3 regions of the Bacillus paranthracis genome follow, and region 1 is predicted to be linked to each of the others. Evidence: a T-box and tRNA genes for the amino acid it is inferred to sense, from the RefSeq annotation. Region 1 holds a T-box; the other regions hold tRNA genes.
The links. A T-box is a leader RNA that pairs with one kind of tRNA and senses whether it is charged. The one in region 1 lies ahead of argS (arginine--tRNA ligase), so its partner is inferred to be a tRNA-Arg.

Region 1 (8,545 bases):
TCATCTCTACATTCTCATAAAATAGTGCAAATCGCTGCGCTGCCATACTATTTTTCGGATTTAACTGTAACGAAATTTCATATAAATCAATGATTGTAGTAATAATCGAAATTTCTTTCGCACGGTTTTTCATACGATAAAGAGCTCTCGTAAATATGGATTTCTTCGGCTGTTCATTTTGTTGACGTTCAATCCATCTTTCTGTAACTGCAGATGCAGCATACATAAACGCCATACTTCTTTCTGCCTTTTTTACTTTTAATATGTGAAGAAAATCTCGTATGTTAGACCATTTCTTATGTTGTTCTATCGCTTTTACATATACATCAAATATACGTTCATTATTTACATCTTTTTGTATAACCTTCATTGCAATTTCAATTGCTTTTGCATTTCTATTTTTCAATAATACTTTTGCATAATGATATAAAACTTCTGTATGCTCACTATCTAATCGTAGTGCCTCTTCAATCTGTGCTTGTTCTTTATCTATTTCATCCATCGCTCCATACACATATGCAATCGCATCTAATCGCCATGTTTCAGGCACTTCGTCCACTAATTGTTCTAGTTCAGTCAGCAATTCTTCCTGAAGATTCATTTCTACTGAAAGCTGCGCCAAATATTCCATATTAATATGCAGCGGCTCTTCTTTCATCGCCTGAACCATATGACTTTGTTCTTTAGAACGATTTTCTTCTTTTTCATATATTTCCGCAAGCTGTAAATGTACACCGACGAAATTCCCATCAAGCTCTAAACATGTTTCATATGCCTGTTTTGCTTCCGTCAATTGTCCTAATGCCATAAGTGTTTCACCAATTCGGTAATACGGTAATGCCGTTTCCTTTTGTTCTATCGCCTTATTATATCTTTTCATCGCTTGGCCATACTGTCCGATAGATTCATATAAAATACCTGTATAACAACCGTATTCACTTACTTCATTTCTTTCTTTGTGTAACGTTCTTAAGAATGCTATACCTCGCTGCACAAATACCGTTCCTTTAATTCGGTTCACATATTCATCTAACGCGCTTGCTACATTATATTCGCTCTGCTTTATACCACTCTCTAACTTAGACAATGCTACTTTAAACCCTTCTTCACTTCCACCAAGTTCAACTTCAGCATCCCATAAAACCATTCCTGCATTCATAAGAAAATCTTGGCTCTTTTCAATTTGTTTTTCAATACCGAGAATATATTCTTTTGCTTCCTTATATTGTTCTCTTGCCATATAAACTTGCGTAAGTCCGAAGTGAGAATAAACATCATCATGATTTTCTTCTAAAGCACGAGTATACAACGATTCTGCTTCTTCCAGGCTATCATTTTGAAAATGATAGTCACCCAGTTTTACATATAGAGGCGCCTTATCATCACAATTCTCAATACCTTTTAATAAAATTTCTTTCGTACTTTCCTCATCCTTCAAATCAGATTCGTATATTTCCGAAAGTTTCGTATAAATGTAAGGTGCATTACTATCCAAATGAATCGCTACTTTAAGCCCTTTTATCGCTAAATGTAATTTCCCTAAATGATGCGCACATCTCGCTCGCTCATACCATACATGCGCCTCATTTTTATACTCTCTTAACAGGTCGTTAAAGATTTCATACGCTTCTTCATATCTTTCTAAATCTATTAATATTAACCCGTGATTCGTTAAAGTAAATCTTTCTGGACTACGTTCTAAAGCAACTTGAGAAAACTGCAATGCCTTATCAGATTGATCGATATACATATAGGATAACGCAAGGAAACTCCAAGCAATCGGCTGATCTGCGTCTAATTGTAATGAGGAACGAAAACTTGAAATCGCTTCTATATAACTCTCCTGCTCAAAAGCATACCTTCCGTTTATGAAATGATATAAAGCACGATTATTTTTCTTCTCAACACTCGCAAGCATGTGCCCGGCTTTTTCTAACTCTTCCAGGCGAATAAAGCACTGTGCACCATGTAATTTAACAAAATCTGAGTTAGGAAATTTCTCCATTAACTTTTCTATACAATATAAAATAAATTCTTTATCTACTTCAACATCTAAATGCTTAACCGTATATAACCACGTATTCGGATTATCACTCGTCCCTTTTAAAAACTGTACTAAGTCATGAATCCCCTCTTTATCTTGTTCATCCAAATGATCTGTTAAAGAAAAAATAGATTTAAAATAATGATGTTCTTCTTCATTTAAAAATGATAGTAGTTCCTTCTTTTCTTGCGGAACAAACGTAATTGCTAAACAACCTGTATAACGATATTTTTCTTGTAACTTACTATATTCCACAATAACTGGCTCTATAAAGTTCGGATCTTGAACATAAAAGGCCTGCAATGTATCATCATATCCAGCTAGTACTTGTACATGTGAAGCATGTTCAATATCTATACTTAATAATACGGGAATTCCCTGATCTAGCAGTCTCTTATAATTTTCTACATTCCCTTTAAAATAACGATATTCATAACCTAATTCGTCTAAATAAGAAACAGTATCTGAAAACTTCGAGCCTGTCATATCAAAAATAAACTCTGCTATTTCATCTTGTGTACGTTTTTCTCCCCATAACTGCAACATCATTTCTAAACTTGTCGGCACACAATAATTATCCTTTTGTACAATGGGAACAATCGGCAGGTGAACCTTTTTTCCATCTGGATTTTTTTCTAAATTATGATATAAAGACCCTTTTAAACTTTTTTCTTCTTTTAATAACTGTTGTAAATCTACAAGTTTATTCATTTTGTACAGTGCTTCTGCTCGTAAATGTACGAAATAAGCTTTATACGCATGATAAGGAAGCTGTTTATTTATGTTATCTATTACTGATAACATATCTTCGTACTTCCCTAAATCTAATACATATTTTATCTTTTCAAAATGAAAATATGGTACTTGTGGGAACTTTACAATTGCATCATCAATTAGCTGCAATGCACGTTTTTGTTCTCCTTTATTCGCATATAACTGTGATAATAAATAGGTAGATAACTCTTCACAATCTTTATGCTGCATACCAGCTATAAATTGTTCTTCTGCTTTCTCCCATTCACCTGTATGCATATAGACGTATCCCCATTTATCAAACACGGCACGTTCACTGTACTCCTCTGCTTTTTGCATATAGATTAGCGCTTCTTCATTTCGTTTCATTTCCAACAAACATCGTACTAAAGTAAAATATGTTTTCGCTAAAAGATCAACTTCAATTTCTTCTTTATTTACCTCTTCTAATGAGTCTTTTAACAACTGTTCTGCTTCAAGAATTTTCCGCTCATCAATTAACTCATCACAATATAAAGAGAGCGTTCTCATATTTGGGAATTTTTTATAGGCATAGCGAATGAGGAATGAACTGTATTGGTGCATAAGCCCTTCATCAGTAAGACGTATTAATATATCAAACTCCTTATGTGAAGGAATATTAGCAAGCCAATTCTTTACATAAGATAAAGTATTCTTTTCTTTTATATATGAAATTTCATTATTTATTTCCTGTAATCCATCTATAAATCTCTTGTCTTTCAAACAAGCATCTAACTGCTTAAAATCTAGCATGTATTCACCTCGAATATTTATTTATACTGCTACTTGCTTAGATTTTACACATCATATTGTATGTATTCAACTAAAATCTCCTATAATGGATAGTATTATTTAATATTATTCGAATTTATAACAAAATATAGTAAAAATGATTGTTTTTCTCTGTATTTTGTTTGATTATATGGAATAACGTAACATGTGGATCTTATTTTTATATAGCTGAAATCAGTACATGAAATTATATCGGCGATAATTCAAATATATCAGCGATTCTTTCATTTTATCGGCGATTTTCAAAATATATCGACCGATTCTTAAAATATATCAGCGATTATATGTCGAATATCGACTTATCGACATTCAGCGACATGTTTCATCGTATTACTACCTATTAACATACTATTTCACCAAATGTAATTTTCATATTCGGAGCGTACACTAATGAAGAATGTATATGAAATGCTTTAAAAAATCGTAGTTCAGCTTCATATTGAGCTAGCGCATCATCATATGTTAATCCTCTGTCTATTAAATGTCCTATAAATTGCTGTTTATCACCTGGATTCCCCGCAATCCCCTCTTCCTTTAATGAATGATACAACTTCGCTTTACCATGATGGTGCATATTAGAATCTAAAAAGTTCACTTTATCACTTACTCTACATTCAATATTTTCCACGCCTAATTCACTTAAATATATCGGTATTTTCATACCAATATTTCCATCTTTTCCGCTTCTCTGTGTGTCACTTTCAAATAACTTCTGCAAAGTGCCTAACCTAATAAATTCCGATTGATTCTCCCCATCTAAAAAGTATGAAGACATATTTGATATCCAATGTGGTTCAAAACAGATTATTTTTCCGCCCTTTTTAACTGAATGTATCATTTTTTGTAGCATTGTTTCTGGAGTAGTCATATGTAATAAGAAAGCATGACAGATTGCTATATCGTATTTATCGTTCAGTTCAATTTCTGTAGCATCTCCTTCAAGAAATTCTGAATCATACGGAAGTAAACGAAACAACTCTCTCGCTTCCGCTATTAATGTTCCCCCGCTATCAATGCCTGTATACTTTGATCCTTTTGGAAGTAATGGCATTAATATTAAGCCTAAATAACCATTTCCACAACCGTAATCAACGATATGTACTGGCTTAGTGATTCTCCAAACTGTATTTACTAAAAAACTTACATAATCGTCATTGTAATATAGATCTCTCGTATTCTTTAAATACGCTAGTTTACTGTTCCAATCGTACGTTTCCAAGTTTAACGCCTCCTTTTATATACACCTATTACAATTCTCCATTTAATAAAAACATTCCTATGCTTTAAACAATCCTTCAAATATAGTTTTGATAATGTGAAAATACTGCTTACACCGTTCCTATACAAAATAAAAAAGGCATACATATCTGTAATGATATATACACCTTTTTATGTTACATCTCCTCAGGTGCCTCCACCCCAAGTAAACGTAATCCCTCTTTTAATACAACCGTCACAGCATACACTAATGCTAGTCTACTGTCTTTTTCGGCGTTTTCATTTAATATACGCACATTTCCATAATATTTATTAAACGATTGTGCCACATCTAATACGTATTTCGAAATAACCGATGGTTCATTTTTGTTGAAGGCTATTTCAATTACTTGTGGGAATTTATTAAGTAATTTTACAACGCTCCAGCTATGATCATCTTTTAATGCAAACGTACACGTTTCAAATTCTACGCTTTCTTTTCTTAAAATAGAGCAAGCACGTGCATGTGTGTATTGTACATATGGGCCTGTTTCCCCTTCAAATTTCAGCATATTTTCTAATGAGAATTCAATATTATGCATACGCTCATTTTTTAAATCGTGGAAGATAACTGCGCCTACACCGACTTGCTTTGCTACTTCTTCTTTCTGTTTTAAATTCGGATTTTTCTCTTCAATATTTTGTTTTGCAAGTTCGATTGCTTCCTCAAGTACTTCTTCTAGTAAAATAACTCTTCCTTTACGTGTCGACATTTTCTTACCATCTTTTAAAATGAACCCAAACGGTACATGTTCCATGCCGTCAACCCAAGTGTAGCCCAACTTTTTTAATACAGTGAAAAATTGATTGAAGTGTAAACTTTGTTCCGGGCCAACTACGTATAACGCTTTATCAAAACCAAATGTGTTTTGACGATATAGCGCTGCTGTTAAGTCACGCGTTGCATAAATCGTCGCACCATCTGATTTTCTAATTAAGCAAGGTGGCATTCCCTCTTCTTCTAAATTAACGACTAATGCGCCTTCTGACTCTTCAAGTAAATCATGTTCCTCTAAAATCCCAATAAAGTCTTCCATTAAATTATTATAAAAAGCTTCTCCTTGAAAATTAGTAAATTCCACACCGAGAAGTTCATAAATACGAGAAAATTCTTTTAAGGATTCGTGGCGGAACCAATTCCAAAGCTCAACAGCTTCTTCATCACCTTCTTCTAATTTCTTAAACCAAGCGCGTCCTTCTTCTTCTAATTCTTCGTCGTCTTTTACCTCTTCATGAAATTGAACATATAACTTAAATAATTCACGTATTGGATCCTCTTTCACTACTGCTTCATTTCCCCATTTTTTATAAGCTGTAATTAACTTTCCAAACTGTGTTCCCCAGTCTCCAATATAATTAATTCCTACAACTTCATAGCCACATTTTTCAGCGATATGTTTCAATGAATTTCCTATCATTGTAGAGCGTAAATGCCCCATTGAAAATGGCTTTGCGATATTAGGAGAGGAATAATCGATAACGACCGTTTTTTCATATCCAAAATGATTGTGACCGTACTCTTCTTTCTCCGCTAAAATCGTTTTTAATACTGTATCACTTACCGTTTCACGATTAAAAAAGACATTTACGTAAGGACCAACAGCCTCTACTTTCGCAAAAAACGGATCACTTAATTTCTGTGCAACTTCCTTTGCAATAATAGCCGGTGCTTTTTTATATTGCTTCGCTAATGAAAAGCATGGGAACGCTGCATCTCCGAATTCATCTTGTTTCGGTGTTTCAATTAAATCTAAAATTTGCTGTTGCGTTAATTCATTCGTAAAAATATTAGATAAACTTTCTGCAAACTGCTTTTTATAATCCATGCTACAACCTCCTTCATTTTTAAAATACAAAAAACTCGTCTCTAAAAAAGAGACGAGTTTGAACCCGTGGTACCACCCTTGTTGTTCATTACGAACCACTTTCCCGTTTATAACGAGGACAGGGGGCCTCGGCTTACTCTACTATTCGTTCAAGAAGCATCTCCGAAGTGCGCTTCATCTTTTCTTCCGCACTAGGCTCACACCATCCCTAGCTCGCTTTCCTTCTAAAAAAGACTACTCTCTTCATCACAGACAGTATATTTAATTAATTATTGCTTATTATACATCTTTTCAAACAATTAGCAAGGGTCAATTACACCAAAGTGAAACTTAGCACTTTTTCTTTTGTATACGTGAAAATTGTGTTTTTCAAATCTAGAACTACGGAAATGATCTTTTAATACGACACGCTTTCTCGCCACTCGCTTCGCCTCCGCAATTGTTTCATCAGTAATATCATGATACAAAGCGAAATGTTTTAATCCTTTAATTCCGTCAGATTCTATGACAGTTTCTTCAAACATCGGATCGAGATAAACGATGTCATAGCTATTATCTTCACATTGTTTTAAAAATGCGAAGTGCTCCGTTTGCTTTACATCAATTCGTTGCATTGCTTCATCAATTTCAGAAACAGATGAAGACCATGTTTTCAAACCATTTTCCATAATATAAGCCATATACTCATTGCCTTCAAGTCCTGTTACTTTTCCGCTTTCACCAACAATATAACTAGCTACAATACTATCTGATGCCATCCCGAGCGTACAATCTAACACTGTCATTCCTCTCTCTAATTGCGTGGCTTGTACAAACGGATCATGTTCTCCGCGCATTAACCTTTTCACACGAAACATCGCTGAGTTCGGATGAAAGAAAAACGATTCTTCCGTACCTTTTGGATAAATAGCTAATCGGTTCTTCCCTACGACAAGTACATCTTGTTCATACTGTTCATGCAGCTTATGTACTGGTATGTCATTACGTTTAACGAAAGAAGCATTTAATTCTGCTGCTACCCTGTTTGCATAAGCTGTCATTTCTTTGTTCGTTCTTCCTGCTGTTGTTACTATCATTTTTTCACCTCTATATAAAGAAAAGAGGGAGATTTACTCTCCCCCTTCTTTAGCAATTCTTTTCGAAAGCTTGTTCTAAATTCGTAATAATTTCGTCCATAGTTGCACCTTCAATTTCATGACGGTGAATGAAGTGAACAACTTCTTTTCCTTTTAACAATGCCATAGATGGTGAAGACGGAGGAATTTCTCCGAAGTATTCACGCATTTTTGCAGTAGCATCTTTATCTTGACCTGCGAATACAGTTACAAGATGATCAGGTTGTTTTTCAGCACGAACAACCGCTTGACCTGCTGATGGACGTGCTAAACCAGCTGCACAACCACAAACAGAGTTTACAACTACTAAAGTTGTACCTGTTACGTTTTCCATAAATTCTGTTACAGCTTCTTCTGTAGTTAACTCTTCAAACCCAGAACGCACTAACTCTTGGCGCATTGGGATTACCATTTGGCGCATGTATTCTTCATAAGCATTTGACATCTTGTAATCTCTCCTTCAACTTTCATTCCAAATTCATCATATCACGCTCTATTAATAGGTGCAAAAGAAAGATAACGATGATTTTATTTTTTTGTAGGGATTTCACAAACCCCACCGCGGCAATGTCCCACTGGAACAAGTTTTCTATTGTTAGCGATATAATCGTATACTTTACTTCCAAATCCAAGTACGATAGATAACTTTATAAAAGGCACGGCAAACCAATAAGATGGAACGGCCTTTGCTAATACATATATACTATGAATGCCGTCATACCATTTATTATTTTTAA
Region 2 (13,937 bases), 2.5 Mb from region 1:
TTAAGGAAGGAAAACTTCCCGTTGCATTAATAATTCCTAACATTTTTTCTCCCATTCATTTCATCCCCCTTTTCTATTTCCCTTCAGCAATGAGTACTACATCGTCAACATTTTTTTCCGGACGAATAATTGTTCCATCTTCAATAACCATTTCCGATCCAACAATTGCCCTTTCAATCACAACATTTTTGCCAATCTTCGCTCCTGGCATAACGACAGAATCAATAACCATACTACCTTCTTCCACCGTCACCCCTTGGAATAATACAGAATGCTTCACGTCCCCTTCGATGACGCATCCTTCGTTAATAAGTGATTCTTCTACTCTTGCCTTTTCAGCAATATATTGAGGTGGTTCGTTTGGATTAACAGAATAAATACGCCAGTCACGGTCGTTTAAATTCAGTGATGTTTCATCGCGCAGTAAATCCATATTCGCTTCCCATAAGCTCTTCACTGTACCAACATCTTTCCAATATCCTTCAAACGGATACGCCATTAGCTTCTTCCCTTCATCTAATAAAAGCGGAAGTACATCTTTTCCGAAATCATTACTAGATTCAGGGTTTCTTGCATCCATTTCTAAATACTCTTTCAAAATTGCCCAGTTAAAAATATAAATTCCCATTGATGCAAGATTACTTCTTGGAAATTGCGGTTTCTCCTCAAATTCAACAATCTCCATCTCTTCGTTCGTATTCATAATGCCAAAGCGACTCGCTTCATCCCAAGGCACTTCAATAACAGAAATCGAAACGTCCGCTTCTTTCTCAATATGGTAATCTAGCATTTTACTGTAATCCATTTTATAAATATGGTCACCTGATAAAATGAGAACATACTCTGGCTCATATTGACTTAAATAGTTTAAGTTTTGATAAATGGCACTTGCCGTACCTGTGTACCACTTCACACCTGAAGACTCCGCATAAGGAGGTAATACTGTGACTCCACCGCTTACTCGGTCTAAATCCCACGCATTGCCAATTCCGATATAATTATGAAGTTCTAGTGGTTGATATTGCGTTAAAATCCCAACCGTTTCAATACCAGAATTCGCGCAGTTACTTAGCGTAAAATCAATAATGCGATATTTACCACCAAATGGAACAGCTGGCTTGGCTAAATTTTTTGTTAATGCACTTAATCGACTACCTTTTCCCCCTGCTAGTAACATTGCTACGCACTTTTGTTTTTGAGCCATCTTGTTTTTTGCTCCCCTTTCTCGTCTTCACTGGTCGTAATATGGATACGCCAAATGGTGGAATTGTAATTTCTACATGTGCTGCTTGATTATGATACGGTTCTTGAATCGCCTTAAGACGTTTCTTATTTACTTGCCCTGATCCGCCATATTGCTCAGCATCACTGTTTAAAATCTCGTTATAATACTCGAAATCTGGTACACCTACTTTATAGTTTTCATATGTAGCTTTCGTAAAATTACATACGACAACTAACGCATCTTCTTGTTTATCCCCTTGGCGGATAAAAGAGAAAATACTTTGCTCATTATTATTAGCATCAATCCACTGAAAACCTTCAGGCGAATGATCAAGCTGCCAAAGTGGTTTGGAGCGCTTATACAATGCTATGAGCTCTTTAAAGTAATCATGCATATAACGATGCATTTCAAAATCATGTAAATTCCAATCTAAATCTTCAAGGTCTTTCCACTCATCAAACTGCCCGAATTCTCCTCCCATGAAAAGTAATTTCTTTCCTGGGTGAGTAAAGAAATATCCATATAATAAACGAAGTTGAGCAAACTTATCCCAGTAGTCTCCTGGCATTTTATTTAATAACGACTTTTTCCCATGAACGACTTCATCATGAGAAAGCGGTAATATGAAATTTTCAGAGTAAGCATATAGTAAAGAGAACGTCATTTTATCATGAATATATTTTCTATACTCTGGCGCACATTCCATATATTTCAGCACGTCATTCATCCAGCCCATATTCCATTTGTAATTGAATCCAAGCCCACCTTCATACGTTGGAGCTGTTACAAGTGGCCAAGCTGTTGAATCCTCTGCTGTCATAAGAAAATCTTCATCCTCTGCAAACACAGCTTCATTTAACTCTCGTAAAAATGAAACAGCGTGCTCATTACTTTGCTCTTGTCCTTCTTTATTCCAGTACAGCATGTTCGCAACTGCATCTACCCTGAAACCATCAATATGGAAATATCTCATCCAAAATAAAGCATTTGAAATTAAGAAATTACGTACTTCCCTCTTTCCTAAATCAAAGTTGACAGTTCCCCATACTGGATTTTCTTGCACATCTTTATCTTTATATTCATAAGTCGGTGTCCCATCAAACAAATATAAACCGTGAGCATCTTTACAAAAATGCCCCGGCACCCAATCTAAAATGACACCGATTCCATATTTATGACATTCATCGACAAAATGCATCAAATCATGTGGTGTGCCGAATCTACTCGTTGCTGCATAATATCCCGTTCCTTGATATCCCCAAGAACGATCATATGGATGCTCAACAAGCGGCATAATTTCAATATGTGTAAATTGATGTTCCACCACATAAGGAATGAGTTCTTCTGCCATTTCCCTGTAAGAGTACAGTGTTCCATCTTCTTTCTTTTTCCAAGAACCGAAATGTAATTCATAAACTGTCATCGCTTCTTTATAAACCGATTTTTTCTTTTTCTTACGACTCCAGTTTTTATCATTCCATTCGTATCCCTTTATATCAAAAACTACAGATGCCGTATTCGGTCTTACTTCTGCATACACAGCATACGGATCTGCCTTAAGAATGACATCACCAGCCATCGTTTCAATCGCATATTTATATATTTCTCTTTCTTCTATATGCGGTATAAATAGGGACCAAATTCCCTCTTCTGTCACTTGCAGCATCTTATGTTGCTCATAATCCCATTCATTAAAATCTCCAACAACACTCATTGCTTTCGCATGAGGAGCCCATACTGTAAATCGTACACCTCGCATCTCATCTTCCGTCACAATATGTGCGCCAAAGATGTTATAACTTTCATAGTACTTTTCTGTATGAAACTCATCTCGTTTCACTTCTTCACAATTTATTACACTCAATATGCTCACCTCACTAAGATGACAGAATTTTTTATACTTTACCAATTCTGCGAAAAACTGAAATATCCTTGTTCATTTATAAAAAATATACGTTTTTTTCTTAAAAATGTTGAATTTTTTTCACATTTCTATATAAAATATCGAATTTTGACGAATATTCATTGAAAACGCTTCATTTTTCACTAGCCTTTCATCTTACTATTTATTTCTCAACCTCTATTTTATTAGCTTCACCCTCTTTTTCATCCTATTTTCCACTTAAAATCGCAACAAAATAATCTGTCATAAAAAAATGTTTCTCAACATTTTTCGTCACAATTGTATTGAAATGGAAAATTGATAAGCATATACTTGTTCTCAATAAAGAACACCGACTTTTCGTAACTACAATTCATAGCGGACTACTATGTTTACTTATTTATCCTTGTTACGAACAGTCGCTATAAAAATTTAATTAGGGGGGCTTTCTTATGTCATTAAAACAAAAGGTTGGAATAGGAGTTGTCACAGCAACGCTTGGCTTATCCCTTACATTCGGCGGTGTATTCGCCTACTTCAGTGATTCGGAAACATCTAGTAACTCATTTCAAGCTGGAACACTAGACCTTTCTATTAATCCAAGTGTAATCGTTGATGTGAAAGATTTAAAGCCAGGTGACTTTATTGAAAAAAATTTCACGCTTGAAAATAAAGGGTCATTGGATATTGCAAAAGTAGCACTTGAAACATCCTATGAAGTTACAGATGCAAAAAAAAATAATGATGGTGAAGATTTAGGCGATCACATCATCGTCAAATTTTTAGTGAATGATGGAAAGCCATCTAATCCAAACGATGATCATGAAATTTTGTGGGAAACAAAACTATCAGAATTAAAAACTATGAAACCTGAAGATGTGGCTACTTCTCTAGAACGTCATAACTTAATAGACGGTATTAAATCTGGTGAAACAGATTATTTACACGTGCTCTTCTCCTTCGAAGACAACGAACAAGATCAAAATAAATTCCAGGGTGATTCCTTACAGCTAAACTGGACATTCCATGCAGAGCAAACACCAGGCACGGAGAAATAAATTTTAAAATATAAATTATCGGAGGCTTATACATGAAAAAGAAAAATCGTTTTGTTACCGGAATTGTCACGGCTGGCGTTCTGCTTTCAACTGCCCTTCCGTTCAATGTACTTGCTGAAAATCCTATTAATCAAATTGACTCTTCAAACGCCCAGTCTTTACTATCAAAACTTTCTAAAGAACAGCGTCAGGCATTACAAACGTTAGATGCCAACCCTGGTTTTACTATCTCGCCAGATATTAATACAAGTAGTTCTGAACCAGTAAATATCATTGTAGAATTTCAAACAGCTCCAGTAAAGATTAATGAATTAAAACAAAAAGAAAAAGGATTACAAGCTGCTCCTGAAAATATAAAAGCGCGTATTGATCAAGAGCATGAGGAATTTCAAAAAGGACTAAAACGCCTTTATCAATTTAGCCCATCAGTAAAGTCAGGGAATTTCCAGTCAGTACAAATTAAACGTTCTTATAAACATGCCATAAATGGGGTTGCGCTGACATTACCTGCAAATACAGTAGAAGAATTGTTACGAATTGGCGTTGTAAAGCGTATTTGGAAAGATTATGAAGTGAAACTAAATTTACCAAAACAAGCAGAGCAAAAAGCACCTCAAAAACTAACAGATAGCATTCCGCAAATTGGGGTCGATAAGTTACATAGCGAGGGCATTACTGGAAAAGGAATTAAAGTTGGTGTATTAGATACAGGTATTGATTACAATCATCCTGACCTAAAAGACGTGTATAAGGGCTATCGCGCAAAACCTGGCGAAGACTCTAGCAGGATAGATCCAAACTCCGTAAAAGGTTGGGACTTTATTAATAACGATGCAGATCCGATGGAAACAACTTATACAGAATGGCAACAATCTGGCGCTCCTGAATTTGATGATCGTGGCTCTTCCTTCTACACAGCCCACGGCACTCACGTAGCAGGTATCGTTTCTGCTCAAAAGAAAAACAAATCAGATTCCGCAGTAAAAGGTGTTGCACCTGACATTGAACTGTATAACTATCGTGTACTCGGTCCATACGGAAGTGGAGCTAGTTCAGGTATTATTGCTGCAATCGATAAATCTATTTCTGACGGTATGAACGTTATTAACTTATCGTTAGGTGACGATAGCAACAATCCGCTTGATCCTACGTCTATCGCTGTCAATAACGCGATGCTTTCTGGTGTTGTTACAGTCGTTGCTGCTGGAAACTCTGGTCCAAATCCAGCGACACTCGGATCACCAGGTGCTTCTCCATTTGCAATTACGGTCGGCGCAAGTGATAGCTCTATTTCCTTACCGAAACTATCAGGTCATGCTGGACAATTACAATTTCCTAACCTAATTTTATTCGGCAAAAACTTCACTGATAAAATAGAAGATTTCAAGGGACAAACTTTACCTATTGAATCTGTAGGAATTGGTACGCCTGACGAGTTTAGTAAAAAAGATGTAAAAGGAAAAATCGCTCTCGTTGCACGCGGTACACTGTCATTTGATGAAAAAATTGCGAATGCAAAACAAGCAGGTGCAAAAGCCGTTATTATTTATAACAATGTAGACGGAGAAATTCCTTTCTACGTTGGCGAAAGTACAAAATACATTCCAGCATTCCGCCTAACGAAAGAAGACGGTGAAAAACTAAAAGCTCAAATCGAACAAGGTAATACATCCTTTAGCTTTGGCGAACTTAGTTACATTCAAACAGAAGGCGATCATCTTGCAGACTTTAGCTCACGCGGCCCTGTTACATCAAATGATGATATTAAACCTGATATTACAGCGCCTGGTGTTGCTGTACTTTCAACAATACCTGAATATATTAACGACCCACAAGAGGGCGAAAACTATGACGTTTCCTATGAGCGTATGCAAGGAACATCCATGGCTTCTCCTCATATCGCGGGCGTTGCTGCTCTTATTTTACAAGAACACCCAGAATACTCTCCATTCGATGTAAAGGCGTCTCTTATGAACACAGCTGATGATTTAAAAGAAAAGTATTCCGTATATGAAGTTGGAGCTGGACGAGTAGATGCATACAACGCCGTTCATACGGAAACAAGTTTTAAAGTGCTAGATACAACAAAAACAGTTGTAAATGATGAAGTAATTGAAGTACCAGAAGAAACCGGATCCATTGCATTCGGGAAGTTCTATCAAAAAGACAGTGAAGCTCTTGAACAAAAACGAAATATAAAAGTGGAAAACCATAATAAACAAGAGAAAAAAGAATTTAAAACAGAAATTTCTTATACACCAGCATCTTCTGCTATTAACGATGCTATCGCAAACGGTGTAAAAGTTTCTGTTCCAGAAACTTTTACACTTGATGCTGGTAAATCAGATGAAATTGAAGCAAAAATTAATGTTCCAGCCGGTGTAAAACAAGGCCGATATGAAGGATATATTCATATTACAAATACGAAAAATAAAGAAGAAACGTATCAAATTCCGTTCTCTATTCGTGTATCAGAGCCTGGTATTGAAAATGCCATATTATCAAGAAAAGCAATTTCAACTGATACATCAAAGTTTAATCCATATGGTGAATCATATGTTCACGGGGCATTCCAATTAAATAGCGAACTTGAAACGTTAGACCTTATCGTGAAAGATTCGAAAACAAATAAAGCACTCGGCTTCATTGGAACATTAAACACGAGTGGCCTAAAAACGGATGTGTATTACTACTTAGAATCCTTCTTTAACGGAAAAGTGTATCCTTTTACAAATGATCCTGCAAAACCAATTGGTGATGAGAAAATCAACTTACCAGAAGGAGACTACACAATTGAGTTTGTTGGCTATGATAAAGCTGGAAAAGCACGTGTGAAAGGTGATTATGTCGTAATTGATAATACACCGCCAGAAGTAAAATTAACTGGATTAAAACCTGGTATTTATGAATTAAATGAAGAAAATTACACAGTAGAAGATGGTAAAAAAGCGTTATGGATTAAAGGAAATGTGTATGATTCAAACGTTGACTACTTAAAAGGAAAAGGATTAAACATTACGCAAGAAGCGAATGGCGTTATGTATTATGACTATTCTCCATACTTGCATAAGTTTTTACCTATTAATGCAAACGGAGACTTTAAAGTTGGCATTACTCCTGAATCCTTTAAAGTGGAAGGTCCAATGAACACAGGCGTATATATTTTCGATTATGCAACTGCAGGTCCTGACTATCCAAGCGGTGTAAATAATTATTGGTTTATCCCGCAAGGAGCTCAATATGCAAAGGCTAGTTATGATAAAAAAGAAGTATATAAAGGGGACGAGTTCACAGTAACCCTAAACGCGAAACACGTAAAACAATTCGTTGCTGGGGCATTTAACGTACAATTCCTAGAGAAGAACTTCAAATTTGCAAATGTGAAATTGAATCCTGCTTTTGAAAAACTCCTTTCTGAAAAAGGGGTAACCGCAAAAATAAATGAATCAAAACTAGAAGAAGGTTCTGTTACAGTAGGCGGGGCTATTGATGATAAAAACTTCGCTGGATTAGATGGTGACTTCCCGTTCATTGATATAACTTTTAAGGTAGAAAATGATGAATTTTATGAAGCAAATGCTCAATTAGATTTATCAGTGTTCGCTTACTGGAAACAAGGTGAATCAGAGCCAAATAGAATGCGTGTCCTTCAAGATCAAACATTCTCAGTTATGTCTTTAAACTCACTAGTAGAAGGAAATATTAAACCTGGTGCATTCTTAAATGAACGTGGCTATTTAGATGAGAAATTCGATTATACAAAGCTTGGCGTAAAAGTATATGCAACTGATTCTTACCGTCATAAGTTTGAAGGCTCACTAGACAAATACGGATACTTCAAACTAAATGGACTTCCTGTTAATAAACGCGACTATAACTTATATGTAGAAGTACCAGGGCATTTAACAAGCCGACTAACAACGAAACTTGGTACTGAAAAAGACGGTAAGCTACTTGGCCAATATTATTATGCACGCCTTGATGAAAACCTTGCAGGTGATGTAAATGGCGATAAAGTAATTGATATAAAAGATGCTGAAATTATCGCTAGCAACTATGGTAAAAAAGGAGTATCTGTGAAAGACGGTGACCTAAATAAAGATGGTATTGTTGACGAAAAAGATATTCGCTTCGTTGAAAAGAACTTCTTGAAAAAAGGTCCCGATGCATCTAAATCACAAACACCTGTTGAAAAATCAAAAAGCGGTACACTGGCAGATATTTTAAAGAAATTAGGATTAACGCCTAAAAAATGATAATAATAAAGAGCACTCTACCCAAAGTAGAGTGCTCTTTTCTATAAACGACCCTGATCCAGCAAAAGGGGTATATTGGGGATATACAAGGGAAACCGGAAAAGGAATTTATATTAAATTATATATAAATCCAGAAGTAAGAAGTAGTTCCCCACTTCTGGATTATTTAGCAATTATTATTATAGTACTGGTGCCATTGTTTCTTTTAATACTTTTACAGAATGAGCAAATTTCGCTTTTTCATCCTCATTTAACTCAAGCTCTACGATTTCACGTACACCTTCACGGTTAATTACAGCTGGAACACCTACGTAAGCATCTTTCTCACCGTATTGACCTTCAAGGTATGCAGATACAGTTAATACGCTGTTCTCGTTGTTTAAGATTGCTTTAGTTACACGAAGTAGTGACATACCGATTCCGTAATAAGTTGCACCTTTACGCTCGATGATATGGTAAGCTGCATCACGTACGTTTTCGAAGATTTTGTCTAAGTCTTCTTGTTTGTACTGTTCGTTGTTAGCTAAGATTGTTTCTAGTTTTTGTACACCGATAGTAGCGTGACTCCATACTGGAAGTTCAGTGTCACCGTGTTCACCAACGATGTAAGCATGAACGTTACGTGGATCTACATCTAAGTAGTCACCTAACATGTAACGGAAACGAGCAGAGTCTAAAGTAGTACCAGAACCAATTACACGCTCTTTTGGTAGACCAGATTCTTTCCAAGTTACGTAAGTTAAAATATCAACTGGGTTAGTTGCGATTAAGAAGATTCCATCGAATCCGCTATCCATAATACCGCGAACGATTTGTTTAAAGATCTTTGTATTTTTCTCAACTAAGTCTAAACGAGTTTCACCTGGCTTTTGTGGTAATCCAGCAGTGATAACTACTAAATCTGCATCTTTACAATCTGCATAGCTACCGCTCCAAACTTTTGTTGGTGATGGAGAGAATGGTACCGCATGGCTTAAGTCCATTGCTTCCCCTTCTGCTTTTGCTTCATTAACATCTACTAATACGAATTCTTCAGCTACACCTTGGTTGATCATTGAGTAAGCGTAACTACAACCTACAGCTCCTGTTCCTACTAATACTACACGATTGATACCTTTTTTCATGGTAATTTCCCCTCTCTATTGTTCACATATATTTTTTTATGATTGTTTAAGTAATTAATTAAAATACTAATTTAATGTTGTTTAACTTCTTTACATTCATATTGTAGCACGTATTATTGTGAATTACTTCACAAATTATGACCTATTTGTGAACTTTTTCACATAGAGTGTAAAGTTATTAGAATAGGTGTGGAATCCATTTCAATGGAGGCGTTTTCTTTAGATTGTGAACGTGAAATAGTTCCGTTTTATCGGTAAGTGAAATTATATCGACGATTATTTAAATATATCAACGATTTTTATAATATATCGATCGTAAATCAAATTATATCGGCGATTCGACAAGGAATATCGACTTACCGACAAAACTCGACAATAATGACAACATAAAAAAGCTGTCTTCAGTAGATTACCTACTGAGAGACAGCTTCTTCTATATATTATTTATTTTCCGCGGTAGTTCCTAATGCAGCATGCTTTATTTGAACAACCCGTATTTCGATTTTATTATTCAACTGTATCTAATAACTCTACAACTAATTCCTTAGGATCTTCCCAGCTATGATATATTTCTAAGTGCCATTTCGTTAATGACCTTGAGTATCACTTTTACACAACAAAAAAGAGATAGCAGATTATGCTATCTCTTTTAATATGACCCGTACGGGATTCGAACCCGTGTTACCGCCGTGAAAGGGCGGTGTCTTAACCACTTGACCAACGGGCCAATTACTGGCAGAGAAGAAGGGATTCGAACCCTCGCACCGCGTTCGCGATCTACTCCCTTAGCAGGGGAGCCCCTTGAGCCACTTGGGTACTTCTCTATAAATATGGCTCCGCAGGTAGGACTCGAACCTACGACCGATCGGTTAACAGCCGATAGCTCTACCACTGAGCTACTGCGGAACAATTATGGTGGGCCTAAATGGACTCGAACCATCGACCTCACGCTTATCAGGCGTGCGCTCTAACCAGCTGAGCTATAGGCCCATAATTGAAAAGCGGGTGAAGAGAATCGAACTCTCGACCAGAGCTTGGAAGGCTCTTGTTTTACCACTAAACTACACCCGCATTAAATTGTAAATGGTGAGCCATGAAGGACTCGAACCTTCGACCCTCTGATTAAAAGTCAGATGCTCTACCAACTGAGCTAATGGCTCATTTTGAAAGTGGTGCCGGCTAGAGGACTTGAACCCCCAACCTACTGATTACAAGTCAGTTGCTCTACCAATTGAGCTAAGCCGGCTTGCGACTTCAAAATGGTGGCTCGGGACGGAATCGAACCGCCGACACGAGGATTTTCAGTCCTCTGCTCTACCGACTGAGCTACCGAGCCTTTATGTAAAAATGGCGGTCCCGACCGGGGTCGAACCGGCGATCTCCTGCGTGACAGGCAGGCATGTTAACCACTACACCACGGGACCTTGGTTGCGGGGACAGGATTTGAACCTGCGACCTTCGGGTTATGAGCCCGACGAGCTACCAGACTGCTCCACCCCGCGACGATAAAATATTTAATTAAGAAAAAATGGAGGAGGTAGAGGGATTCGAACCCCCGCGCGACTCTCGCCGCCTGTCGGTTTTCAAGACCGATCCCTTCAGCCGAACTTGGGTATACCTCCGAGATATAAACTTCTAATGGTGGACCTTGTAGGACTCGAACCTACGACCGGACGGTTATGAGCCGTCTGCTCTAACCAGCTGAGCTAAAGGTCCTTTATGGTAGCGGCGGAGGGGATCGAACCCCCGACCTCACGGGTATGAACCGTACGCTCTAGCCAGCTGAGCTACACCGCCATAAATGATATTAAAATAAGTGGAGCCTAGCGGGATCGAACCGCTGACCTCCTGCGTGCAAGGCAGGCGCTCTCCCAGCTGAGCTAAGGCCCCATGTTTTTTGGGAATATCGGGAAGACAGGATTTGAACCTGCGACCCCCTGGTCCCAAACCAGGTGCTCTACCAAGCTGAGCCACTTCCCGTTAATAAAAGCGCGCCCGAGAGGAGTCGAACCCCTAACCTCTTGATCCGTAGTCAAACGCTCTATCCAATTGAGCTACGGGCGCATATGGTGCCGAGGGCGGGGGTCGAACCCGCACGGTGGTCACCCACCGCAGGATTTTAAGTCCTGTGCGTCTGCCTGTTCCGCCACCCCGGCATGTCATATTGAAAATTGGAGCGGAAGACGGGATTCGAACCCGCGACCCCAACCTTGGCAAGGTTGTATTCTACCACTGAACTACTTCCGCAAGACATGTATGAGTTATTTAATTAAAAGTGCGGGTGAAGGGAGTCGAACCCCCACGCCAAAGGCGCCAGATCCTAAGTCTGGTGCGTCTGCCAATTCCGCCACACCCGCATATTAATTTATTTAAGAAAAATGGGGCGACTGATGGGAATCGAACCCACGAATGCCGGAGCCACAATCCGGTGCGTTAACCACTTCGCCACAACCGCCATGATTTCTGGTGCCGACTAGAGGACTTGAACCCCCAACCTACTGATTACAAGTCAGTTGCTCTACCAATTGAGCTAAGTCGGCTAAATGGTGGAGGATGACGGGATCGAACCGCCGACCCCCTGCTTGTAAGGCAGGTGCTCTCCCAGCTGAGCTAATCCTCCATTTGCCTGGCAACGTCCTACTCTCACAGGGACAAGGTCCCAACTACCATCGGCGCTAGAGAGCTTAACTTCCGTGTTCGGTATGGGAACGGGTGTGACCTCTCTGCCATCATTACCAGACTGTATTCATTTAAGACAAGAATTATTGTAACTCATTTAACTTTGAAAGTCAACAAGTTTTTTTATATTCTTTCAAAACTAGATAACATTGCTTCATATTATATGGTTAAGTCCTCGATCTATTAGTATTCGTCAGCTCCACATGTCACCATGCTTCCACCTCGAACCTATCAACCTGATCATCTTTCAGGGATCTTACTAGCTTACGCTATGGGAAATCTCATCTTGAGGGGGGCTTCATGCTTAGATGCTTTCAGCACTTATCCCTTCCGCACATAGCTACCCAGCTATGCCCTTGGCAGAACAACTGGTACACCAGCGGTGCGTCCATCCCGGTCCTCTCGTACTAAGGACAGCTCCTCTCAAATTTCCTACGCCCACGACGGATAGGGACCGAACTGTCTCACGACGTTCTGAACCCAGCTCGCGTACCGCTTTAATGGGCGAACAGCCCAACCCTTGGGACCGACTACAGCCCCAGGATGCGATGAGCCGACATCGAGGTGCCAAACCTCCCCGTCGATGTGGACTCTTGGGGGAGATAAGCCTGTTATCCCCGGGGTAGCTTTTATCCGTTGAGCGATGGCCCTTCCATGCGGAACCACCGGATCACTAAGCCCGACTTTCGTCCCTGCTCGACTTGTAGGTCTCGCAGTCAAGCTCCCTTATGCCTTTGCACTCTACGAATGATTTCCAACCATTCTGAGGGAACCTTTGGGCGCCTCCGTTACACTTTAGGAGGCGACCGCCCCAGTCAAACTGCCCACCTGACACTGTCTCCCGGGTCGATAAGACCCGTAGGTTAGAATTTCAATACAGTCAGGGCGGTATCCCACCAGCGCCTCCACCGAAGCTAGCGCTCCGGTTTCAAAGGCTCCCGCCTATCCTGTACAAACTGTACCAAAATTCAATATCAGGCTACAGTAAAGCTCCACGGGGTCTTTCCGTCCTGTCGCGGGTAACCTGCATCTTCACAGGTACTATAATTTCACCGAGTCTCTGGTTGAGACAGTGCCCAAATCGTTACACCTTTCGTGCGGGTCGGAACTTACCCGACAAGGAATTTCGCTACCTTAGGACCGTTATAGTTACGGCCGCCGTTTACTGGGGCTTCAGTTCAGAGCTTCGCTTACGCTAACCCCTCTCCTTAACCTTCCAGCACCGGGCAGGTGTCACCCCCTATACTTCGCCTTACGGCTTCGCAGAGAGCTGTGTTTTTGCTAAACAGTCGCTTGGGCCTATTCACTGCGGCTTTCCGTTAAGAAAGCACCCCTTCTCCCGAAGTTACGGGGTCATTTTGCCGAGTTCCTTAACCAGAGTTCTCTCGCACACCTTAGGATTCTCTCCTCGCCTACCTGTGTCGGTTTGCGGTACAGGCACCTTTTATCTCGCTAGAAGCTTTTCTTGGCAGCGGGGAATCAAAGACTTCGCTCCATAAGGAGCTTCCCCATCACAGCTCAGCCTTTACGATAAGCGGATTTGCCTACTTATCAGCCTAACTGCTTGGACGTGCACAACCAATCGCACGCTTCTTCTATCCTTCTGCGTCCCTCCATTGCTCAAACGATAAAGAGGTGGTACAGGAATATCAACCTGTTGTCCATCGCCTACGCCTGTCGGCCTCGGCTTAGGTCCTGACTAACCCTGAGCGG
Region 3 (6,620 bases), 1.3 Mb from region 1:
CCCGCACGAAAGGTGTAACGATTTGGGCACTGTCTCAACCAGAGACTCGGTGAAATTATAGTACCTGTGAAGATGCAGGTTACCCGCGACAGGACGGAAAGACCCCGTGGAGCTTTACTGTAGCCTGATATTGAATTTTGGTACAGTTTGTACAGGATAGGCGGGAGCCTTTGAAACCGGAGCGCTAGCTTCGGTGGAGGCGCTGGTGGGATACCGCCCTGACTGTATTGAAATTCTAACCTACGGGTCTTATCGACCCGGGAGACAGTGTCAGGTGGGCAGTTTGACTGGGGCGGTCGCCTCCTAAAGTGTAACGGAGGCGCCCAAAGGTTCCCTCAGAATGGTTGGAAATCATTCGTAGAGTGCAAAGGCATAAGGGAGCTTGACTGCGAGACCTACAAGTCGAGCAGGGACGAAAGTCGGGCTTAGTGATCCGGTGGTTCCGCATGGAAGGGCCATCGCTCAACGGATAAAAGCTACCCCGGGGATAACAGGCTTATCTCCCCCAAGAGTCCACATCGACGGGGAGGTTTGGCACCTCGATGTCGGCTCATCGCATCCTGGGGCTGTAGTCGGTCCCAAGGGTTGGGCTGTTCGCCCATTAAAGCGGTACGCGAGCTGGGTTCAGAACGTCGTGAGACAGTTCGGTCCCTATCCGTCGTGGGCGTAGGAAATTTGAGAGGAGCTGTCCTTAGTACGAGAGGACCGGGATGGACGCACCGCTGGTGTACCAGTTGTTCTGCCAAGGGCATAGCTGGGTAGCTATGTGCGGAAGGGATAAGTGCTGAAAGCATCTAAGCATGAAGCCCCCCTCAAGATGAGATTTCCCATAGCGTAAGCTAGTAAGATCCCTGAAAGATGATCAGGTTGATAGGTTCGAGGTGGAAGCATGGTGACATGTGGAGCTGACGAATACTAATAGATCGAGGACTTAACCATATAATATGAAGCAATGTTATCTAGTTTTGAAAGAATATAAAAAACTTGTTGACTTTTAAAGTTAAATAAGTTATAATGATTCTTGTCTTAAATGAATAGAGTCTGGTAATGATGGCAGAGAGGTCACACCCGTTCCCATACCGAACACGGAAGTTAAGCTCTCTAGCGCCGATGGTAGTTGGGACCTTGTCCCTGTGAGAGTAGGACGTTGCCAGGCAAAATGGAGGATTAGCTCAGCTGGGAGAGCACCTGCCTTACAAGCAGGGGGTCGGCGGTTCGATCCCGTCATCCTCCACCATATATGTCGGAGGGGTAGCGAAGTGGCTAAACGCGGCGGACTGTAAATCCGCTCCTTCGGGTTCGGCAGTTCGAATCTGCCCCCCTCCACCATTCTTAATTAATGGGCTATAGCCAAGCGGTAAGGCAACGGACTTTGACTCCGTCATGCGCTGGTTCGAATCCAGCTAGCCCAGCCATTAAGAGCCATTAGCTCAGTTGGTAGAGCATCTGACTTTTAATCAGAGGGTCGAAGGTTCGAGTCCTTCATGGCTCACCATTTTAACAAAATATGCGGGTGTGGCGGAATTGGCAGACGCACTAGACTTAGGATCTAGCGCCTTTGGCGTGGGGGTTCGACTCCCTTCACCCGCACTTTTAATAAAATAACTCATACATGTCTTGCGGAAGTAGTTCAGTGGTAGAATACAACCTTGCCAAGGTTGGGGTCGCGGGTTCGAATCCCGTCTTCCGCTCCAATTTTCAATATGACATGCCGGGGTGGCGGAACAGGCAGACGCACAGGACTTAAAATCCTGCGGTGGGTGACCACCGTGCGGGTTCGACCCCCGCCCTCGGCACCATATGCGCCCGTAGCTCAATTGGATAGAGCGTTTGACTACGGATCAAGAGGTTAGGGGTTCGACTCCTCTCGGGCGCGCTTTTAATAACGGGAAGTGGCTCAGCTTGGTAGAGCACCTGGTTTGGGACCAGGGGGTCGCAGGTTCAAATCCTGTCTTCCCGATATTCCCAAAAACATGGGGCCTTAGCTCAGCTGGGAGAGCGCCTGCCTTGCACGCAGGAGGTCAGCGGTTCGATCCCGCTAGGCTCCACTTTATTTATTATATGTCTCGGAGGTATACCCAAGTTCGGCTGAAGGGATCGGTCTTGAAAACCGACAGGCGGTGAGAATCGCGCGGGGGTTCGAATCCCTCTACCTCCTCCATTTTCTTTTAAAATGGTTTAGACATAAATAATAAAATATTTTTTCCTTCATGGAGGTATACCCAAGTTCGGCTGAAGGGATCGGTCTTGAAAACCGACAGGCGGCGAGAGTCGCGCGGGGGTTCGAATCCCTCTACCTCCTCCATTTTTTATAAAGTAAATATTTTATCATCGCGGGGTGGAGCAGCACGGTAGCTCGTCGGGCTCATAACCCGAAGGTCGCAGGTTCAAATCCTGTCCCCGCAACCAAATGGTCCCGTGGTGTAGTGGTTAACATGCCTGCCTGTCACGCAGGAGATCGCCGGTTCGACCCCGGTCGGGACCGCCATTTATGTTTGGCTCGGTAGCTCAGTCGGTAGAGCAGAGGACTGAAAATCCTCGTGTCGGCGGTTCGATTCCGTCCCGAGCCACCATTTTTTTATGCCGACTTAGCTCAATTGGTAGAGCAACTGACTTGTAATCAGTAGGTTGGGGGTTCAAGTCCTCTAGTCGGCATCCTTTAGGGGCATAGTTTAAAGGTAGAACTGAGGTCTCCAAAACCTCCAGTGTGGGTTCGATTCCTACTGCCCCTGTAAAGTATATGGGCCTATAGCTCAGCTGGTTAGAGCGCACGCCTGATAAGCGTGAGGTCGATGGTTCGAGTCCATTTAGGCCCACCATATATTATTCCGCAGTAGCTCAGTGGTAGAGCTATCGGCTGTTAACCGATCGGTCGTAGGTTCGAGTCCTACCTGCGGAGCCATGGCCCGTTGGTCAAGTGGTTAAGACACCGCCCTTTCACGGCGGTAACACGGGTTCGAATCCCGTACGGGTCATAAAAAAAGAGTCAGCATATTGCTGACTCTTTTTTATTGTGCGTTCATTCTCCTTTATCAACTGATTTTCCTGAAATAAATAAAGGGATTTAGGAAAAGCTATGGTATGTATAAAAAGGAGGAGATACAAATGACACGAGTGAGAGACTTGATGAGCACTCATATTGTACAGTGTACACCGTTAGACAATGTATATGAAGCTGCTGTAAAGATGAAAGAAGAATCGATTGGATTGATCCCGGTTGTTGAAAATGAACAAGTTGTTGGTCTTGTTACGGACCGAGATTTAGTTGTTCGAGGGATTGCTGAAAAACATCCTGGATCTAATAAAATTACAAATGTAATGACAAAAAACATTGTTTCAGTTTCTCCAGATGATCCTATTGAAAAGGCTACAGAGTTAATGGCACAGTATCAAATTAGACGATTGCCAGTAGTTGAGAGTGGTCAACTCGTTGGGATGTTAGCACTAGGAGATTTAGCTATAAAAGAATCGGCAGATGATCAAGCGGGATTTGCTTTAAGTGAAATATCAGAGCATACGGAATGAAGTGAGACTTTAATTAGTGTAATACGTTACGTATAAAAATCAGATACATTATTCTAGTATATAGGGTTAAGCTAATATGTTAGCATGATGTATCTGAGCCATTATATAATAAGTATACAGTTAGTAATTTCGACAGTTTATTTAAATTTGTCATTCCTAATTATAAATAAGAGAAAAAATGATATACTGATAGATATAAGTATTATGATTGATTTCGAATATAACAATATTCATTGTTAATGATGTGATAATGGATTAATATTTCCTATGTAGATAAAAGGGAAGGGGAATTATATGAAGGCTGTACAGCGCGATCCAAATTGGAATTTGGTTACAGATACATATATAGAACCAAATAATTTCGCTGAATTATTTTCTTTGCTTGTACCTTGTCATCCAAAAGGTGAAGGGAAAGAACGAACTATATTAGTGTGGAAAGAAAAAGAATTTTATAAAGAAGAAAATTTAGCGGCATTTATCGTATATGGAATGAATAAAGCAAAGAATTTACCGCAATTTCATAAAGACGAAATTCCAACTTTAGTACGTATTCTTCGCTTATGCCAAGAAATTGGTTGGTATGAAGAAGCGAATACTTTTATGGTAACTCAAGGGCTAGCTGAGTTTGTTCATACTTCATTGGAATATGAAACGTGGGATCTTTTGACGCAGGCGGTTGCTTTAAACTATTTAATAATTAAATATCGTATTGGTGAATTAACTGATGGAGATGTAGAAATTTGGGATAGAGTTAAATTTAATGAGAAATGTATAACAGACTGTAAACATTTATTATCCCATAAAGAAGTATTAGAATTTACATTTTTTTATATGTGTAAGAGAGCTAAGTCACTATCAAAAGAGCAATTAAATAGTGATATGATGAGTTTAGCGATGTATTGTAATACTTTTGTTTATGACTTATATACATATGATTTATTACGAAAGTATCGTAAGTGTACAGACTTTCTATCATATTATGGACCTAGTCAAGCGGTGTTAGCTTGCCAAAGGGCTGTACTTTCTCAAATTTCAGATCGATTAGACCCACTCAAGACTACTCATGTAGATGATTATTTATATGTAATGAAAGATATGATGGAGCATATGACGATAGGAATAATGGATCGATATGATCATTTTATTGGAAAATTATTATCATATGTGCCATTTTTTGAAATGATCCAAGTTCCACAACATGCATATTATTGTGAAGAATTATTGTATATTTGTAAGGGCATTAAATATAAAGAAGAAATATTACGCAATTATATATTTATACAATTACATGACTGTTTACCATCTTTCTTTAAACTGTTTCTTAAAAATAAGCGTTATGCAACGATTCATGATATTCTGTTCTATTGGTGTGATGATGAACAAAGAATGAGCTTAGAGAAAAAATATAATCTTAGCTTTATTTATGAAAAATATGCTTGTGGATAAAGAGCACTTTCTATATAAATTAAAAAGGATCTCAATTGTGAGATCCTTTTTTTATTAGTAAAGCAAGGAGAATGTAATTAAGACGAGAAATAACATTCCATAAAGGAGAAATTGTGCCGTATAGCTTCCTTGTATACCAAAAAAAGTATTTGTTTTTTTATATAAATTCAATATATATTTTATCGGATTATCTTTGAAAGATTGGTACACAGTGTCTCCTCTTTCTAAGCTTCTTGTTCGTGTTTTTTGTTATTAGGGACATGAATGTATCTAGCTATGAATAATAAAACAGCCATAAAAAATACGGGAAATACGGTAGATAAATAAAAACTATTACTAATAATATTTGTTATTAAAGCACTTAATAGAAAAATGGCATTATAAATATGGGCAATTTTTTGTTTTAGTTGAACTTGAAAAGCTTCCATCATAATTTCTAAAGCAACAAAAGCAATGATAATAGATAAAAATACAGTATTTGTATTATAAATTACTAAGCAACAGATTAGGCCTAAAAAGGCTAAGTATTCAATTAAGAGAGGTATATTGATATTGCGTGGCATACAATTTACCTAACTAAATATGGCAGTGGGTTTACTGCATTTGTTTTTTCAAAATTCCATTCTCCATTGTGTAATTCAAAATGAAGATGTTGCCCGTATGAATGACCTGTGTTTCCCATATGACCTACTAATTGTCCAGCTTGTACTTGATCACCAGCTTGTACAGTGCGATCTTTCATGTGAGCATAGACTGTTGTATATAATTTCCCGTTTATTTGATGGGCGATGAACACAACATTGCCATAGCTAGCTGAATAATATGATTTCACGACTTTACCTGCCGCAGCAGCCTGGATAGAGACATTACCCTGAGCTGCGATATCTATACCATAATGCATTTGTTCCCAGCGCATATCAAATGTTGAGCTAATTTTTCCTTGAGTAGGGAATTTGAAAACGGCTGGAATGGAAGTAGGTTGAGTCGTTTGAGCTTGTGATTGCGTTTGATTTTGCACTACATAATGCTTTGCCACATATCCGTATCCTGTGCCAAAACGAATTTTATACCAAGTTCCTACAGTTTCCACTACTTGTAATTGTGTACCATTTTGTAATGAACCAAGTAGTGCGCTACTTGTACTAGCGTTGCTACGCACATTAAGTTTAGGTGTTGCAACTGTGTATTTCGTATTATTTTGAACTGTGATGCCTTTTACTAAAGGCTGTGAACCATTAGATACGAATGCCTTTTGTACGTAACCTGTTTTGCCATTATGTAAAATTTTATACCATTCACCTTGTTCTTCTTGAATAGTAATGAATTTCCCATTTGGTAATACATCTAAAATTGAAGATTCTAAATTAGGTTCAGAACGAACGTTTAATGCATTGGCATTGACGATATATTGATTATTAGATTGAAGTTTGTTTTTTAGTAGAATAGAATCTTTTTGTACGTAACCTACTTTATTATTAACAGATACTTTATACCAGCCATTAGTTGTTTCAAGTATATTCACTTTCGTATTAAAGCGAATTGTATCAATTGATGAGCTATTTGCGTTATCTTTTGTATGTAAGGCTACTTGATCGACTTTGACATATCCAGTTTTCACATTAGATAATTGTTCAGCGTTGGCTGTTTGT

Region 2: it has a tRNA-Arg gene. The T-box ahead of argS (arginine--tRNA ligase) is inferred to sense a tRNA for this amino acid. The anticodon was not compared.
Region 3: it has a tRNA-Arg gene. The T-box ahead of argS (arginine--tRNA ligase) is inferred to sense a tRNA for this amino acid. The anticodon was not compared.

Annotation. Positions count from the first base shown of each region.
Region 1 is NZ_CP101135.1:2,089,329-2,097,873, reverse strand. Features, by position in the region: gene NLJ82_RS10680 (bacteriocin-processing peptidase family protein) at 1-3,571, opposite strand, end outside; gene NLJ82_RS10675 (class I SAM-dependent methyltransferase) at 3,951-4,829, opposite strand; gene argS (arginine--tRNA ligase) at 5,005-6,693, opposite strand; T-box leader at 6,739-6,952, opposite strand; gene NLJ82_RS10665 (class I SAM-dependent methyltransferase) at 6,993-7,769, opposite strand; gene NLJ82_RS10660 (BrxA/BrxB family bacilliredoxin) at 7,819-8,253, opposite strand; gene NLJ82_RS10655 (thiol-disulfide oxidoreductase DCC family protein) at 8,337-8,545, opposite strand, start outside.
Region 2 is NZ_CP101135.1:4,615,276-4,629,212, forward strand. Features, by position in the region: gene glgD (glucose-1-phosphate adenylyltransferase subunit GlgD) at 1-55, opposite strand, end outside; gene glgC (glucose-1-phosphate adenylyltransferase) at 74-1,204, opposite strand; gene glgB (1,4-alpha-glucan branching protein GlgB) at 1,152-3,089, opposite strand; gene NLJ82_RS23910 (CalY family protein) at 3,560-4,165, shown strand; gene NLJ82_RS23915 (S8 family serine peptidase) at 4,198-8,421, shown strand; gene NLJ82_RS23920 (L-lactate dehydrogenase) at 8,601-9,545, opposite strand; tRNA gene NLJ82_RS23925 (tRNA-Glu) at 10,201-10,272, opposite strand; tRNA gene NLJ82_RS23930 (tRNA-Ser) at 10,279-10,369, opposite strand; tRNA gene NLJ82_RS23935 (tRNA-Asn) at 10,377-10,451, opposite strand; tRNA gene NLJ82_RS23940 (tRNA-Ile) at 10,459-10,535, opposite strand; tRNA gene NLJ82_RS23945 (tRNA-Gly) at 10,546-10,616, opposite strand; tRNA gene NLJ82_RS23950 (tRNA-Lys) at 10,630-10,705, opposite strand; tRNA gene NLJ82_RS23955 (tRNA-Thr) at 10,716-10,791, opposite strand; tRNA gene NLJ82_RS23960 (tRNA-Phe) at 10,806-10,881, opposite strand; tRNA gene NLJ82_RS23965 (tRNA-Asp) at 10,894-10,969, opposite strand; tRNA gene NLJ82_RS23970 (tRNA-Met) at 10,971-11,047, opposite strand; tRNA gene NLJ82_RS23975 (tRNA-Ser) at 11,075-11,167, opposite strand; tRNA gene NLJ82_RS23980 (tRNA-Ile) at 11,185-11,261, opposite strand; tRNA gene NLJ82_RS23985 (tRNA-Met) at 11,266-11,342, opposite strand; tRNA gene NLJ82_RS23990 (tRNA-Ala) at 11,363-11,435, opposite strand; tRNA gene NLJ82_RS23995 (tRNA-Pro) at 11,452-11,525, opposite strand; tRNA gene NLJ82_RS24000 (tRNA-Arg) at 11,536-11,609, opposite strand; tRNA gene NLJ82_RS24005 (tRNA-Leu) at 11,613-11,701, opposite strand; tRNA gene NLJ82_RS24010 (tRNA-Gly) at 11,718-11,792, opposite strand; tRNA gene NLJ82_RS24015 (tRNA-Leu) at 11,822-11,902, opposite strand; tRNA gene NLJ82_RS24020 (tRNA-His) at 11,925-12,000, opposite strand; tRNA gene NLJ82_RS24025 (tRNA-Thr) at 12,010-12,085, opposite strand; tRNA gene NLJ82_RS24030 (tRNA-Val) at 12,090-12,165, opposite strand; rRNA gene rrf (5S ribosomal RNA) at 12,170-12,285, opposite strand; rRNA gene NLJ82_RS24040 (23S ribosomal RNA) at 12,388-13,937, opposite strand, start outside.
Region 3 is NZ_CP101135.1:780,177-786,796, forward strand. Features, by position in the region: rRNA gene NLJ82_RS03840 (23S ribosomal RNA) at 1-939, shown strand, start outside; rRNA gene rrf (5S ribosomal RNA) at 1,041-1,156, shown strand; tRNA gene NLJ82_RS03850 (tRNA-Val) at 1,162-1,237, shown strand; tRNA gene NLJ82_RS03855 (tRNA-Tyr) at 1,246-1,329, shown strand; tRNA gene NLJ82_RS03860 (tRNA-Gln) at 1,341-1,415, shown strand; tRNA gene NLJ82_RS03865 (tRNA-Lys) at 1,420-1,495, shown strand; tRNA gene NLJ82_RS03870 (tRNA-Leu) at 1,510-1,590, shown strand; tRNA gene NLJ82_RS03875 (tRNA-Gly) at 1,620-1,694, shown strand; tRNA gene NLJ82_RS03880 (tRNA-Leu) at 1,711-1,799, shown strand; tRNA gene NLJ82_RS03885 (tRNA-Arg) at 1,803-1,876, shown strand; tRNA gene NLJ82_RS03890 (tRNA-Pro) at 1,887-1,960, shown strand; tRNA gene NLJ82_RS03895 (tRNA-Ala) at 1,976-2,048, shown strand; tRNA gene NLJ82_RS03900 (tRNA-Ser) at 2,069-2,161, shown strand; tRNA gene NLJ82_RS03905 (tRNA-Ser) at 2,213-2,305, shown strand; tRNA gene NLJ82_RS03910 (tRNA-Met) at 2,333-2,409, shown strand; tRNA gene NLJ82_RS03915 (tRNA-Asp) at 2,413-2,488, shown strand; tRNA gene NLJ82_RS03920 (tRNA-Phe) at 2,498-2,573, shown strand; tRNA gene NLJ82_RS03925 (tRNA-Thr) at 2,583-2,655, shown strand; tRNA gene NLJ82_RS03930 (tRNA-Trp) at 2,662-2,732, shown strand; tRNA gene NLJ82_RS03935 (tRNA-Ile) at 2,743-2,819, shown strand; tRNA gene NLJ82_RS03940 (tRNA-Asn) at 2,828-2,902, shown strand; tRNA gene NLJ82_RS03945 (tRNA-Glu) at 2,904-2,975, shown strand; gene NLJ82_RS03950 (CBS domain-containing protein) at 3,106-3,525, shown strand; gene NLJ82_RS03955 (DUF3965 domain-containing protein) at 3,820-4,971, shown strand; gene NLJ82_RS03960 (hypothetical protein) at 5,196-5,534, opposite strand; gene NLJ82_RS03965 (SH3 domain-containing protein) at 5,540-6,620, opposite strand, start outside.